DNA from 4 places in the Pseudarthrobacter sp. CCNWLW207 genome. Region 3 is predicted to be linked to each of the others. Evidence: riboswitches for the same ligand, from Rfam matches in the RefSeq annotation. Region 3 holds a riboswitch; each other region holds the start of a gene.
The links. A riboswitch is a leader RNA that binds a small molecule or an ion and turns the genes downstream of it on or off. The one in region 3 is predicted to bind thiamine pyrophosphate.
Positions count from the first base shown of each region.

Region 1: it holds a riboswitch for thiamine pyrophosphate, as region 3 does, so the genes downstream of both, thiO (glycine oxidase ThiO) here and V9L17_RS14930 (ECF transporter S component) in region 3, are expected to answer to the same signal.
Region 2: it holds a riboswitch for thiamine pyrophosphate, as region 3 does, so the genes downstream of both, thiC (phosphomethylpyrimidine synthase ThiC) here and V9L17_RS14930 (ECF transporter S component) in region 3, are expected to answer to the same signal.
Region 4: it holds a riboswitch for thiamine pyrophosphate, as region 3 does, so the genes downstream of both, V9L17_RS17765 (bifunctional hydroxymethylpyrimidine kinase/phosphomethylpyrimidine kinase) here and V9L17_RS14930 (ECF transporter S component) in region 3, are expected to answer to the same signal.

Region 1 covers NZ_JBBCBS010000003.1:297,565-300,974, reverse strand. The annotation lists gene thiO (glycine oxidase ThiO) at 1-1,309, opposite strand, end outside; TPP riboswitch at 1,302-1,420, opposite strand; gene thiE (thiamine phosphate synthase) at 1,448-2,200, shown strand; gene V9L17_RS07105 (RNB domain-containing ribonuclease) at 2,264-3,410, shown strand, end outside.
Region 2 covers NZ_JBBCBS010000009.1:18,859-22,268, reverse strand. The annotation lists gene V9L17_RS15750 (alpha/beta hydrolase) at 1-104, shown strand, start outside; gene thiC (phosphomethylpyrimidine synthase ThiC) at 109-1,920, opposite strand; TPP riboswitch at 1,915-2,022, opposite strand; gene V9L17_RS15740 (amidohydrolase family protein) at 2,098-3,180, shown strand; gene V9L17_RS15735 (VOC family protein) at 3,287-3,410, shown strand, end outside.
Region 3 covers NZ_JBBCBS010000008.1:54,493-57,902, reverse strand. The annotation lists gene V9L17_RS14935 (ABC transporter ATP-binding protein) at 1-1,321, opposite strand, end outside; gene V9L17_RS14930 (ECF transporter S component) at 1,321-1,941, opposite strand; TPP riboswitch at 2,006-2,148, opposite strand; gene V9L17_RS14925 (heme-degrading domain-containing protein) at 2,222-2,764, shown strand; gene V9L17_RS14920 (hypothetical protein) at 2,915-3,410, shown strand, end outside.
Region 4 covers NZ_JBBCBS010000012.1:16,619-20,028, forward strand. The annotation lists gene rplU (50S ribosomal protein L21) at 1-276, opposite strand, end outside; gene V9L17_RS17765 (bifunctional hydroxymethylpyrimidine kinase/phosphomethylpyrimidine kinase) at 549-2,123, opposite strand; TPP riboswitch at 2,106-2,202, opposite strand; gene V9L17_RS17770 (Rne/Rng family ribonuclease) at 2,335-3,410, opposite strand, start outside.

The DNA.
Region 1 (3,410 bases), on a different contig from region 3:
TGGGTTGGAGGATGGCGGCACGGCGTGTGGAGAATCTGGCCGGACTGAACGGGAGCCAGCGCGGGTCTGTGCGTCCATCCATGAGGTCCCGGCAGATGGCGGCGGCTGCAGGGGTCAACAGCACACCGTGGCGGAAAAAACCCGTCGCCACGATCAGGCCATCCACCGGTCCGGGGTTCCCTGGGAGGTGGACGCGGCCCAGCAATGGAGCGTTATCCGGCGTAGCAGGACGCGCCCGGGCTGTACTTTCCAGCAGTTCCAGCTCGGCGACCGCCGGCACCAGGACCTGGGCATCGCGAAGCAGCTGGTAGACGCCGCCTGCCGAGACGCCGCCAGCCGACGTTCCTGTGCCGTCCTGGCGGCGCTCCGGACTGGATGCTGCCAACGCGTCCTCGCGCTGGGTGGCACCGATGACCACAGTGCCGTCACGCCTTGGAACGATGTAGACGGGAACACCGTGGACCAGTCCGCGGACAGTGGCGGTGACCAGAGGGCGGAGATGCTCCGGGACGCGCAGCCGGAGAATGTCGCCGTGCACGGGGCGCAGCGGCAGCTGGAGTCCATCGGGCAGCCCGGCCAACGACGCCGCTCCGAGCCCGTTGGCCACGATGGTTTCGCTGGCGGTCACCGAGCCCCCACCGGCCAGCCGGACACCGGCGACCCGGCCGTCTTTCCAGGCCAGCGACGACGCACGGTCGGCAACGGCGAATCCGTGTTCGGCTCCTGCGACGGCGGATCCTGAATCCTCCCTGTGGCTGGCCAAAGCCTCCCGCAGGCACGCCACCAGCTTCCGCGGATCCACCTGGTGGTCAGCGGGAATGTCCAGGGCGCAGGAGATCGCGGGGCTCAGGAGGGCTTCGCGGCTGCGGGCCTCGCGCACCGTCAGTGGTTCAACGTCCAGCCCTTGGGCCCGCTGGACTGATCGGAGGTCCATCAGCGCACGGCGGTCGGCCGCGTCCGCGCCGATGGCCAGCGTGGGGGTGGGCAGGTACCCTGCATCGCCGGGAACGTCCCGGGCCAGGTCCGCCGCGAAGGCCGGCCACAGCCGGGACGATTCAAGCATCAGCTCCAGGAGTTCTTCCTCCTGGTAGTGCAACTCACTTACCGGGGCGAGCATGCCTGCCGCAGCCCAGGAGGCGCCGGAACCGGGGGCATCATCGATGACCACCACAGAACGGCCCGAGCGCCTGGCTTCCCAGGCTATGCCGTGCCCGATCACACCCCCGCCGATAACGGCGACGTCAGCAGAGAGGTCGGCGAGAGCGTCATTGGGGGCGCCGGCGGAGGGACTGCCGGTTGGCGGGATCATGTGGTTCCTTCCCTACGCCGGTACTAGCCGGATCAGGTCAAGCGGTCGGCTCTGACGCCCTCTCAGCCCGGCGCTTTATGACAGCTGCCGCGGGCTCCCGCAGTACCTGCCCAGTTTAGAGGAACTACTCTGGTTTCCATGAACGCAGCCCTTCCTGACAGCACTGCCGTCGTCAACAGCACCTTCCTTTCCACCAGCCATGCTGAGGCCCTGGGCGGTGCCCGGCTGTACCTGTGCACGGATGCCCGTAAGGATCGCGGTGACTTCGCCGAGTTTGTTGATGCGGCCTTCGCCGGGGGCGTGGACATCATCCAGCTCCGCGACAAGACGATTGAGGCAGCAGAGGAGCTGGACCTGCTGGCGGTACTGAAGGAGTCCGCCCTGCGCCATGGACGGCTATGGGCGGTCAATGACCGGGCCGACGTCGCGGTGCTCTCAGGTGCCCCGGTGTTCCATATTGGCCAGAAGGACCTGCCGCTGAAGGCTGCACGCACCTTGTTGAACGGCAATGCAGCCATCGGTCTGTCCACCCACACCACCTCACAGATCGACGGCGCGGTCTCGGCCTCGGCCGCCGTCACAGCCGCGCCCACCGGGCTGGACTATTTCTGTGTTGGTCCGGTGTGGGCCACCCCCACCAAGCCCGGCCGGGCCGCCGTCGGGCTCGACCTCCTCAGGTACGCCGCGGGCGCAGTCAAACAGGCGGCGTCCGTGCCCGGCGTGGCAGAGGTACCCTGGTTCGCCATTGGGGGCGTGGACCTGGGCAACGTAGAGCAGGTGGTGGAAGCGGGCGCCCGCCGGATCGTTGTGGTCCGGGCCATCACCGAAGCCGCCGATCCCGCAGAGGCCGCCGCGGCACTGCTTCGGGCCCTGGACGCCGCCGGCTCCTAGGCCTCCGGCCCCAAAGAGGGGATGGCGTGCATAATCAGCGAAAATCGGGCTAACCTGAATTTCGTGTCACATCATCGGCTGGCCCCAAATGTCCACGAGCACACCAATGCCCTCGAGGAGGCACTGAGTGCGCTGCGGACCGAGCTGGAGCTACCGGGCGACTACCCTGCCGACGCCGTCCGAGATGCGGAAGCCGCTGTCTCGTCAAGGCAACTGCCTGATGCCGACCTGACAGGCATTGATTTCCTCACTATTGATCCTGAGTCCTCCACCGATCTAGACCAGGCCCTGTTTATTGAGCGCGCCGGCAGCGGCTATCGGGTCCTCTACGCCATCGCAGATGTACCCGCATTCGTGGTGCCCGGCGGGCCGCTGGACGCCGAGACCCGCCGCCGGGGACAGACGTTCTACGCGCCCGACGGCCGCATCCCGCTTCATCCGGAGGTCATCAGCGAGGGGGCCGGCAGCCTCCTGGCAGGCCAGCTCTGCTCTGCCTTTGTCTGGGACTTCCACCTGGACCAGGCTGCCCAGGTCACGTCTGTTTCGGTCCAAAGGGCACGGGTCCGCAGCCGGGCCAAGCTCAGTTACAAGGGCGCCCAGGCTGAACTCGACGCCGGAACGGCCTCGCCGGTGTTGGAGCTCCTCAAGGAAGTGGGCCTCAAGCGTGTTGAGCTGGAGCGGGAACGCGATGGCGCGAGCCTGAACATGCCTGAGCAGGAGATCGTGCAGCTTCCCGACGGCGGCTATCGGATCGCTGCTGCTCCCCAGCTCCCGGTCGAGGACTGGAACGCCCAGATATCGCTCATGACAGGAATGGCTGCGGCCACCCTGATGCTTGAGGGCAAAGTCGGCATCCTGCGGACCATGCCCGCCCCTGACGAACGGTCCCTGGGGCATTTCCGGCTGCAGACCGAGGTTCTGGGCAAGCCCTGGGACGGGAAAGCGGGCTACGGGGAGTATCTCCGCACGCTTGACCCCACGGATCCGCGGCAACTGGCCATCATGCATTCGGCGGGAATGCTTTTCCGTGGTGCCAGCTACACGGCGTTCGACGGCGAAATCCCCAATGATGCCCGCCAGTCCGCGATCGGAGCCGCCTACGCCCACACCACCGCTCCGCTCCGTCGGCTGGTGGACCGCTTTGTCCTGGTCATCTGTGAGGCACTCAGCAACGGCAGCCCGGTCCCGGCCTGGGCGCGGGAAGCGCTGC
Region 2 (3,410 bases), on a different contig from region 3:
TTGCTGCGGGCGGGCACCGGCCCCAGGATTCGGCGGAAGGCGATCACGCCATCCGGGCGTTCGTGGGCGACGTCAGCCGCGGCCGGTCAGCCCGGGCCTCCTGACGCGTTAGCGCGAAGGCACCTCCAGGTCAGGCAGGTAAACCTTCCCGCCTGCCGCGAGGAACTCCTCGCTCTTTTCTCGCATCCCGGCCGCCATCTCCGCCAGCGCTGCCTGGGATTCAGCCGAGCCATACTCATCCCGGATGTCCTGGCTGATCCTCATGGAGCAGAACTTGGGGCCGCACATGGAACAGAAGTGGGCGGTTTTGGCCGGCTCGGCGGGCAGCGTTTCGTCATGGAAGGCTTCCGCAGTGACCGGGTCCAGGGACAGTGCGAATTGGTCCCGCCAGCGGAACTCGAACCGCGCCTTTGACAGGGCGTCGTCCCGCTCGTGGGCGCCGGGGTGGCCCTTGGCCAGGTCGGCGGCGTGGGCCGCGATCTTGTAGGTGATCACACCCGTCTTCACATCGTCCTTGTTGGGCAGGCCGAGGTGCTCCTTAGGCGTGACGTAGCAGAGCATGGCGGTGCCGTAGCGGGCGATCTCGGTGGCCCCGATGGCGGAGGTGATGTGGTCGTAGCCGGGTGCTATGTCCGTGACCAGCGGTCCGAGGGTGTAGAACGGGGCCCCCTTGCAGAGCTCCTGCTGGCGTTCCACATTCTCCCGGACGAGGTGGAACGGTACGTGGCCGGGTCCTTCCACCATCACCTGCACGTCGAATTCCCAGGCGCGCTGCGTCAGTTCAGCCAGCGTATCCAGCTCGGCGAACTGGGCGGCATCGTTGGCGTCCGCCGTCGCTCCCGGGCGCAGCCCGTCGCCGAGGGAGAAAGCGACGTCGTACTTGGCGAAAATTTCGCACAGCTCGTCGAAGTGGGTGTACAGGAAGTTCTCCTGGTGATGCGCGAGGCACCAGCCGGCCATGATGGAACCGCCACGGGAAACGATGCCGGTGACACGGTTGGCCGTCAGCGGCACGTAGCGCAGCAGCACTCCGGCGTGGATGGTCATGTAGTCCACGCCCTGCTCGCACTGCTCAATCACGGTGTCGCGGAAGATCTCCCACGTCAGTTTGTTGGCCTCGCCATTGACCTTCTCCAGCGCCTGGTAGATGGGCACCGTGCCGATGGGGACGGGGGAGTTGCGGATGATCCACTCACGCGTGGTGTGGATGTCATCGCCGGTGGACAGGTCCATCACGGTGTCGGCTCCCCACTGGGTTGCCCACTGCAGTTTGTCCACTTCCTCGGCGATGGAACTTGTCACAGCCGAGTTGCCGATATTGGCGTTGATCTTGACCAGGAAGGCCTTGCCGATGATCATCGGCTCGGATTCCGGGTGGTTGATGTTGTTGGGGATGATGGCGCGGCCTGCCGCCACTTCGCTGCGGACCAGTTCCACGTCACAGTTTTCGCGGAGGGCAACGAACTGCATCTCCGGGGTGATGACACCCTGCTTTGCGTAGTGCATCTGGGTGACTGTCCGGCCGTCGACGGCGCGGCGGGGCACCGGCTGTGCTCCCTTCCACTCTGCGGAGGCTGCGCCGCGGCGTACTGCCGACTTGCCGTCGTCGAGCAGGTTCCGTTCCCGGCCGCTGTAGGGCTCGGTGTCACCACGGGCCGCGATCCATTCCGAGCGGAACGGCTCCAGGCCCACCACCGGATCACTCCCAGGGCCGGCGGTGCGGTAGGTCCGGAAAGGGCCGTTCGCCTCGCCGTTGGGCGATGGTTCCAGCGCAATTTCCGTTACCGGAACCCGGATTCCGGTGGCCTCGTCACTGATGAACGCCAACGAATGGGATTTCAGCGACTGGGTCTCAGTGCCGGCTTTCCCCTTGGCAGTCTCATTTTGGGCAGCGATCAGCCGTGTTTCTGGTGTACTCAATGAATACTCACTTCCTTCGCCGGCATTACCCGGACAGGTTCAACGGTCGCAGGCTGCGTCAGCCTGATCTCAGCCCCTGCAAGGGCTCCCGTGTGGTCTAGATGAAGCTACCACAGGTCCAAGTGGGGAGGATGTGACTTGACAGGCTGACCATCTTCCGCGGATTAGGCTGTTGCCATGGCCGGAATCATCGAATTCAGCGGAACAGTGCTCACCGGACCGAATGAGGAACGGCGGGGCCTCTGGTCCGTGGACGGGCGGCTGACGTTCCGGCGTCCCGGGGCCGCTCCGAACGCGGTACTTGACGGCTGGGTGCTGCCCGGATTCGTTGATGCCCACTGCCACGTAGGCCTGGGTCCCGGCGGCGCTGTCCCGGATGCGATGGCTGAAGAACAGGCCCGCACCGACCGCGACGCAGGCACGCTCCTGGTCCGTGATGCCGGGGCGGCAAGCGACACGCGTTGGCTGCAGCAGCGTCACGACATGCCCAGGCTTGTTCGCGCCGGGCGGCATATTGCCCGGTCCCGGCGCTACCTGCGGGATTTCGCCGTCGAGGTGGAGCCGGACGGCCTGGTGGAGGCCGTGCGGAAGCAGGCGAGGGCCGGTGATGGCTGGGTCAAGCTCGTGGGGGACTGGATTGACCGCGACGCCGGAGACCTCGCACCGTCGTTTCCCGACGCCGTCGTCCGCGATGCCGTGCAGGCGGCGCATGACGAGGGCGCCCGGGTGACCGCGCACTGCTTCGCCGAAGACACCCTTGACCAGATGCTCGACGCCGGCATCGACTGCATCGAGCACGCCACCGGATTGCTGCCCCGGCACGTTCCCCGGCTCGCCGCCCAGGGTGTCCCCATCGTTCCGACGCTGATCAACATCGACACCTTCCCGGACATCGCCCGCCAGGCCGAAGCGAAATTCCCGCGGTACGCCGAGCACATGCACGCGCTGTGGGAACGCAGGTACGAGCGCGTGTACGAAGCCTTCGCAGCGGGTGTGCGAATCTATGCCGGGACAGATGCGGGCAGCGTCATCCGGCACGGACGGATCGCCGACGAAATCCTGGCACTGCACCGGGCAGGCCTCCCTCCTGCGGCGGCCCTGGATGCAGCTTGCTGGGGTGCGCGGACGTGGCTCGGCGCTGAGGGGATCTCCGAGGGTGCCAGCGCCGATGTGGTGTTGTGCGGGGAAGACCCCCGGCGCGTCCCCTCCACTGTCGCCACGCTCCGGCACGTCGTGTTGCGGGGCGAGGTGATCCGCTGACCGCCGAAGATCGCGCATCGTACAGCTGGGAATAAATTGAAGCTTCAAGTAATTTAGAAGAGTAGAGGCCTCCGAGATCCGGCGGCCGTTGGACCGGGAGTTTTCGATGACTGCAGAATCCACCAGCCAGGACCTTCTACCAGCCGAGCTCACCATGGGCACGGTGATGCTGAAGGTCGGCGACATGAAGCTCATGACTGACTACTACCAGCGCGCACTGGGCCTGGACG
Region 3 (3,410 bases):
GGCGCTTCTCACCGCCGGAGAGCGTGTAGGGGTTGGCGTCCACGAGTTCGGTCAGCCGAAGCCGCTGGAGGAGCTCATCCACCCGTTCCTCGCCGTGGCCAAGATGCCTGGGGCCGAACATCAGCTCGTCCAGGACATTGCCCGTGACAAACTGGTGCTCTGGCTCCTGGAAGACGGTTCCGATGCGGGCGATCAGCTGGTCCGCCTTCCATTTGTAGGGGTCGATGCCTGCGCCCTGGCTCAGGTCCACGGTGGCCGAAACGTTTCCCCCTACGGGTGCCAGCAGGCCGGCCAGGGTCAGCGCGAATGTGGATTTTCCCGCACCGTTCGGACCTGTGATGGTGAGCGCCTGCCCGGCGCGAACTTGCGCCGAGATGCCCTGCTGGACCGGAACCGGAGGGATCGCTTTGAAGCGGCGGCGGCGAGGCCGCTCCCGCGAAACGGCAAGGTCCTCGGCCGCCAGCAACAGGTCCCCGGAGCCGCCGGAAGTCCGGTTCCGCGTGGCCGGAACAAAGCCGGGGACCCACACACCGGCAGCAATCAGCATGTCCCTCGCCTCGGCGAGGACCTGGTCCGGCGGCCCGTCCAGCAGCACTGCGGGATCGGTTGCGGAGCCTGGCTGCAGCACCACGATCCTGTCCACGAGGTCCTTCCAGACGGACACGCGGTGCTCCACCACAACCAGCGTGGCCCCGGTCTTGTCCAGGCAGCGTCCGACGGCGTCGCGGACCTCGAGGACCCCGGTGGGGTCCAGGTTGGCCGTGGGCTCGTCCAAGAGGATCAGCCCGGGCCGCATGGCCAGGATGCCGGCGAGCGCCAGGCGCTGCTTCTGCCCGCCGGAAAGGGCCGACGTCGGGTGGTCCAGCGGCAGGTGGGAGAGCCCGACGTCGTCAAGCGCCTCGTGCACGCGCGCCCAGATCGCATCGCGCGGCACGGCGAGGTTCTCGGCGCCGAAGGCGACGTCGTCGCCGAGCCGGGAGAGGACCACCTGCGTTTCGGGATCCTGCTGCACCAGCCCGGCGCGGCCGCGCCGCTCACGGGGGGACGCGCCGTCGATCCGCAGCGAACCGGATTCGTCGGAATCGCCCGCTTCGCCGTCGTCGTTCATATCCCCCAGCACCCCCGCGAGGGCGTGGAGCAGCGTGGATTTGCCCGCCCCTGACGGGCCCAGCAGGAGCACACGCTCCCCGGGCTTGATGTCCAGGTCCAGGGCGTGGACCGCAGGCCGGGACCGGCCGGCGTGCCGCCACCCCCAACCGCGGGCAGTGACGGCGGCGGGCCGCATCGCAGCGGCTGTGCCGTCGTCGTAGGCTGCGGGCATTAGGAGAAGGCGGGCTCCGACGCAGCCTTGCGGGACGCGAAGGAGCTCAGCACACCGGTCCTGGCCAGGCCGCGCGTGGCGATCCAGGACAGCGCGCCGGCGATGATCGCGCCCGAGATGGCGGTAAATACGATGTACGCGAGCTTGTCACCGGCGGCGTAGGCGATGTTCCAGCCCCAGGGGGCGAAGGAGTCGTTCAGGCCGCAGAACAGCCCGGCCGCAGCGCCGGCCAGCAGGGCGACGGGCAGGTTGAACTTCTTGTAGACGAAGATGGCGAAGATGATCTCGGCACCCAGGCCCTGGACGAAGCCGGAAAACAGCACGGAGGCGCCGTACGGCGAGCCCATGATCAGTTCACCCATGGCGGCCACCGTTTCGCAGAAGAGCGCGGCGCCCGGCTTGCGGATGATCAGCATGCCCAGCACGGCGGGGATCATCCAGCCGCCGGCGATGAGGCCGGTCAGCGGCGGGTAGACGGCGTTCATGGGCGGCGAAACCGCGGCGGCGCCCTGGGACCACGCCCAGAAGATCACGCCGCCGGCGATGGCGATGAGGGCGGCCACCACGATGTCAACGATGCGCCAGGTGTAGCCGGTCTTTTTGATTGCTGCAGTGCTCATGTGATCCTCCTGAGGAACAGGAGGGGAAAGTGTTCCGGCGGTCGGCTTGCCGCCGGTTACCGCACACTTCGAGAACTCGACTCCCTTGCGCCGGTACTAACCGGATCAGGTTCGAGGGTCTGCGGCTGTCCCGCACTCTCAGCGCCCACCTGCGGTTCCCTGGCAATGCCAGTGATGCCCGACGGCGGCGCTCCCCTGTCGTTAATAAAGCTGGTCTTTGAATATTCTGCCCTGATGGGCGTGGTCCAGTTTACACCGCTGGGGCGGTAGATTGTGGGCCATGACTGCCAACAACCCGACTGTGACTGCGTTCAATCCCGACTCAAGGCTGCCCCAGCCATCAGGCCTGCTCGAGGCCCTGATTGACCGGATCGAGGCCGAGATCACCGAGCTGCAGTTTCCGCATTTCACCAAGGACGATTCCCTCAATCTGGGGTTGCTCCTGGTGGAGCTGGGGAAGACGCGGCGGCTTCCCATCGCGATCGACATTACCAAGGGCGAACAAGTGCTCTTCCACGTGGCCTTGGATGGCGCCACCCCGGACAACGAGCACTGGATCCGGGCCAAGCAGCGTACCGCCGCCCGGTATGAGATCCCGTCATTGCTGGTGGGACTCCGCGGCAGGCTGCACGGCGGCCGGATCGAGGACCACGGCTGGTTCGACGAGTCCACCTACGCGCCACACGGCGGCTCCTTCCCGGTGTACGTGGCCGGGGTGGGTGCTGTAGCCACTGTCACCGTTTCCGGGCTGCCTCAGCAGCAGGACCACGACCTCGTGGTGGAGGCCCTGCGCGAAATCCTGGGGTCCATGCGGGCCGAGTAAGCGTGCCCCTGGGCTGGGCTTCCTGACACTCCCGAAGTTGACACGCTCCCCCTGACGACACGAGGATGAAGTCGATCCGGTAAGCGTTTTCTCACTGGCGCAGCCGTGGAAGCCGCCGTCAAATCCGGCAGCCTTCAGGAGGGCGGGCATTTGAGCAGCCAGCACACCATCGACCGTCAAGCCCTGGTCCGCCGGCACAACGTGGAGCAGCGGAGCCTTGATCCCCGCAGCCCGGTTTCCGTGGGCAACGGCGAGTTCTGCTTCACGGTAGACCTCACCGGGCTCCAGAGCCTCCCGGCCGAGTACCCCGTAGGAGGGCCGCCCGGCACGCTGCTCGGCTCGCAGTCCCAATGGGGCTGGCACTCCATCCCCGCGTCCGAGGAGTACAGCCTGGCCAGTTCCACGGTTCTGTACGATTCCGCGCGGGGCCCGGTCCCTTACCTGGACATGGTGGGCGACATCGTGGAAGGCCGGGAGACTAAGGCGTCCCGCGCCGAGACCTGGCTGCGGGCGAACCCGCACCGCCTGGACCTGGGCCGGATCGGGTTCGCGTGGACGGATCGGGCCGGGGCCGGGGCGCCTCGGCCGCTCACCGGGGCAGACGTCGTCGACCCCGTCCAGACCCTGGACCTCTGGACCGGGACGG
Region 4 (3,410 bases), on a different contig from region 3:
TTCCTGACGGTGACCCTGGCGCTTCTTGTAACCGGTCTTGTTCTTGAACTTCTGGATGACGATCTTCGGACCACGGAGGTCATTGAGGATCTCAGCCGTAACAGTTACCTTGGCCAGGTCCGCAGCGGCGGAGGTGACCTTGTCACCGTCTACCAGGAGCAGTGCGGGCAGCTGAATGGTGCTGCCGGCTCCACCGGGGACGCGGTTCAGGGTAACGAAGTCTCCAACGGAAACCTTCTCTTGGCGGCCGCCTGCGCGGACAATCGCGTACACCACTTGGGAACTCACTTCTCTCGACGTTTATTACTAGATTTGCGTGCGGAACCTGGGCCTATATTTGGCTGGGCTCTCGCTGTGCCTCAACGCCGTGGGGTCGTAACCCAAGTGTTGGCGTAAGCACCGAAGATCTAGAATACGCTAATTTTGCCTTCGGCCGCAAATGAGGCTGGTTCCGGCGGGCTGTCCGTGATAAGCGCCACAAACGTGCGCACCACTGACAATCCGGAACCGTGCCCGACTATCGTACCGGCTGGATGGGCCGGGGAGCGTCAGGCGTGCAGCCGCGGCGCGTCGAAGAAATCAACTTCGAAACGGCACGACTGGTTGAAAGCGACGACCATGGCAGCACGCTCGTCCTCCGAGCCCCGGCGTCCGGCTTCGTCGGCCAGGGCAATAGCTGCACGGGTGGCCTGCGCGAAGTCCTCGTCGGCGTACGTCCGCAGCCACTCGGCGTACGGGTGGTCCGCCGGGGCGCCCGCGGCAAGGAATTGCGCGTGGAGGGTCTGTCCGACTTCGGCGTAGAGCCAGAAGCAGGGCAGGACCGCTGCCACCAGCACCGCGTAACTGCCCGATGCGGAGGCGGCCAGCAGGTGGTCCACATACGACTTCGTGACAGGACCGAGGACGGGCTCCACGGTTCGCGTACTGAGCCAGGTCCGATGCAGCTCCGATTCAACCTCCAGGCATTGCTGGGCTGATCGGGCCCAAAACAGCTGTGCGGCTTCGGTGGGGGCCAAGGCGCTGGCCCGTGCCAGCACCCTTGAGTACCCATTGAGGTAGATGGCATCCTGGGCCAGGTAGTAGGCGAACTGCTTTTCGGGCAGGCTTCCTGCCACGAGGTTCCGGATGAACTCGAGCTCATAGATGGCGGCGAGGTCTGCGGTGGCCTCCGCACGGAGGAGCTCGGCGAAGCCGCCCTCGCCGAGCGGGGACGGGTCCAGGACAGGCCCTGTGGCCGCCTGCAGGTGGTGGAAGTGGTGGACGGGACCGTTTCCCGCACCGACGTCCAGGCCGTTCGAGGACTCCAGGGCACCTGCCAGCCAGGGCTTGACGTGCCGCAGTGAGGCCTCCCAGTCCCCCAGCCGGGCCTGTGCCGTTGCCATGGCCGACGAGAGCGAGCAGCCCGTCCCGTGGCTGTTCCGGGTGGGGATCCTGTCCCCCGGAACCTCCACAATTTCCTGGGCAAGCAGTCCGCCGGTATTGACGAGGGCATCCGGGCAGGCGGCGCCGTCGAGATGTCCCCCCTTCACCAGGATGGTGGAGCCGGTGTCCGCCGCCAACCGCCGGCCCTGTTCCAGCGCTTCTGCCCAGGAGCCGGCCTGGGCCTCTCCGAGCAGCATGGCCAGTTCAGCGAGATTGGGCGTGATCAGGTCCGCCAGCGGGAGCAGTCCGCGGAGGGCAGCCTCGGCAGACGCCTGCAGGAGCCTGTCGCCGCTGGTAGCCACCATGACGGGGTCAAGGACTACGACGCCGGGACGCACCTTTTCGAGCCAGCTGCGGACCGCGGCCACCACCTCGGCATCGCCCAGCATGCCGATTTTGACGGCATCAATGGTGATGTCATCGCTCACGGCTTCCAACTGCTGGACCAGGAAGGCGGCCGGCGGCACGTGCACCGCGCGGACGCCCTGAGTGTTCTGCGCTGTCAGCGCGGTGATCGCGGCCATCCCGTAGCCGCCGTGGGCTGCGATGCTTTTCAGGTCGGCCTGGATGCCGGCGCCGCCGGACGGGTCGGACCCTGCGATGGACAGCACCCGCGGAACGTCCCGGAGGACCGGGGCCGGCGCTGCCGGGCTGAGTACAGGTGCCGGGGGCAGGACAGTAGTTGAAGACAAGGAAGACATCCCTTCGCCGGTGCTAGCCGGACAGGTTCAACGGGTGTGGATCTCAGCCGGCCCTTGCGCGGCACCCCGTGTCGGTAACCAAGCCTAGCGTTTCAGTGCCCGGCCCGGTGTCAAATGGCCTGGTCACATGAAGCCGTTAACGCGCGATGCCCGGACGCGCCCCTGCGAAGGGTCGTGTCCGGGCATCCTGGCTGATGTCCTTTGCGGAGGATCAGAGCTCGGAAGCAGGTACTCCTACCCCGAGGATGATTGGCGCCTCTGCCTGTTTCTTGTCGCCTGCGGCGGTTGTGGCCGGCTCAGGCGCCTTGGCCGCGTGGGAGTGGCCGCCGGCTGCTGCGTGCGTTGCCTCGTGGTGTTCTACCGAGGTTGCGTTTGCCGCGCCCTGGGCCCGGCTGGCGCTGCGGTTGCGGCGGGGCCTGCGGGTACGGGACTGCTCAGCGGTGTGGTCTGAGTAATCCTTCTCCTCTACCGCAGCACGCGGCACGTCGGTGCTTGGCTGCGGGGCAGCCTGCGCAGGCTCCGGAGCGGCAACGGGGGGCTCGCCGAGGTGCGCGAAGGCTTCCGCGAGCCTGTCGAGCGTCAGGGCCGGCTGCTGCGGCTGGTCTGCCGCGTGCTCCACGAACGGCAGCGCCACCTGTTCCCCGCCGAAAGTGAGCACGGCAGCAGGACGTCCGGACGCGTCGGCGTCATGCTGACGGGCTGTTGCCGGTGCCTGGCCTGTTGGTGCCTGGCCTGTTACTGCCGGGGCGCCGTGGGCCTGCTCCGTCGTCGTCCGTGCTGCCGCTGCAGGGCTTCCGGCCGCCGCGGCTCCAGCAGCGTGGGCTACCTCGTCGTCGTGCAGGTGCGCTGCGTGCGCCGCCGCGGCGATGTTGGCCAGGGCCAGCCTGGTGGCCTCAGCCTTGGCGTGCCGCTCGGCGTCGCTGGGATCCGGGTGGACCGTGTGGATCTGGACCGGTGCGGACGGTGCCGCCTCCAAGGGAACGCCTCCGCGTCCACGGCGCCGCTTGCGGTCGCCACGTGCGCCGGGCTGGCTGTCGGCCCGCTGGCTTTCCGGGCGCTGGTCGGGCCGCGGGGTGTCCGTGCGGTGAGTGTCCGTACGCTGCACGTGGTGCTCGGCAGCCACCGTGTTGGCGCGACGGTGCTCCACGGGATCGTCGTGGGTGACCACGCCGCGGCCGGCACAGGTTTCGCACTGCTCGCCGAAGACTTCCAGCAGCCCGGTGCCCATGCGCTTGCGCGTCATCTGAACGAGCCCCAGCGACGTTACTTCTGCCACCTGGTGCTTGG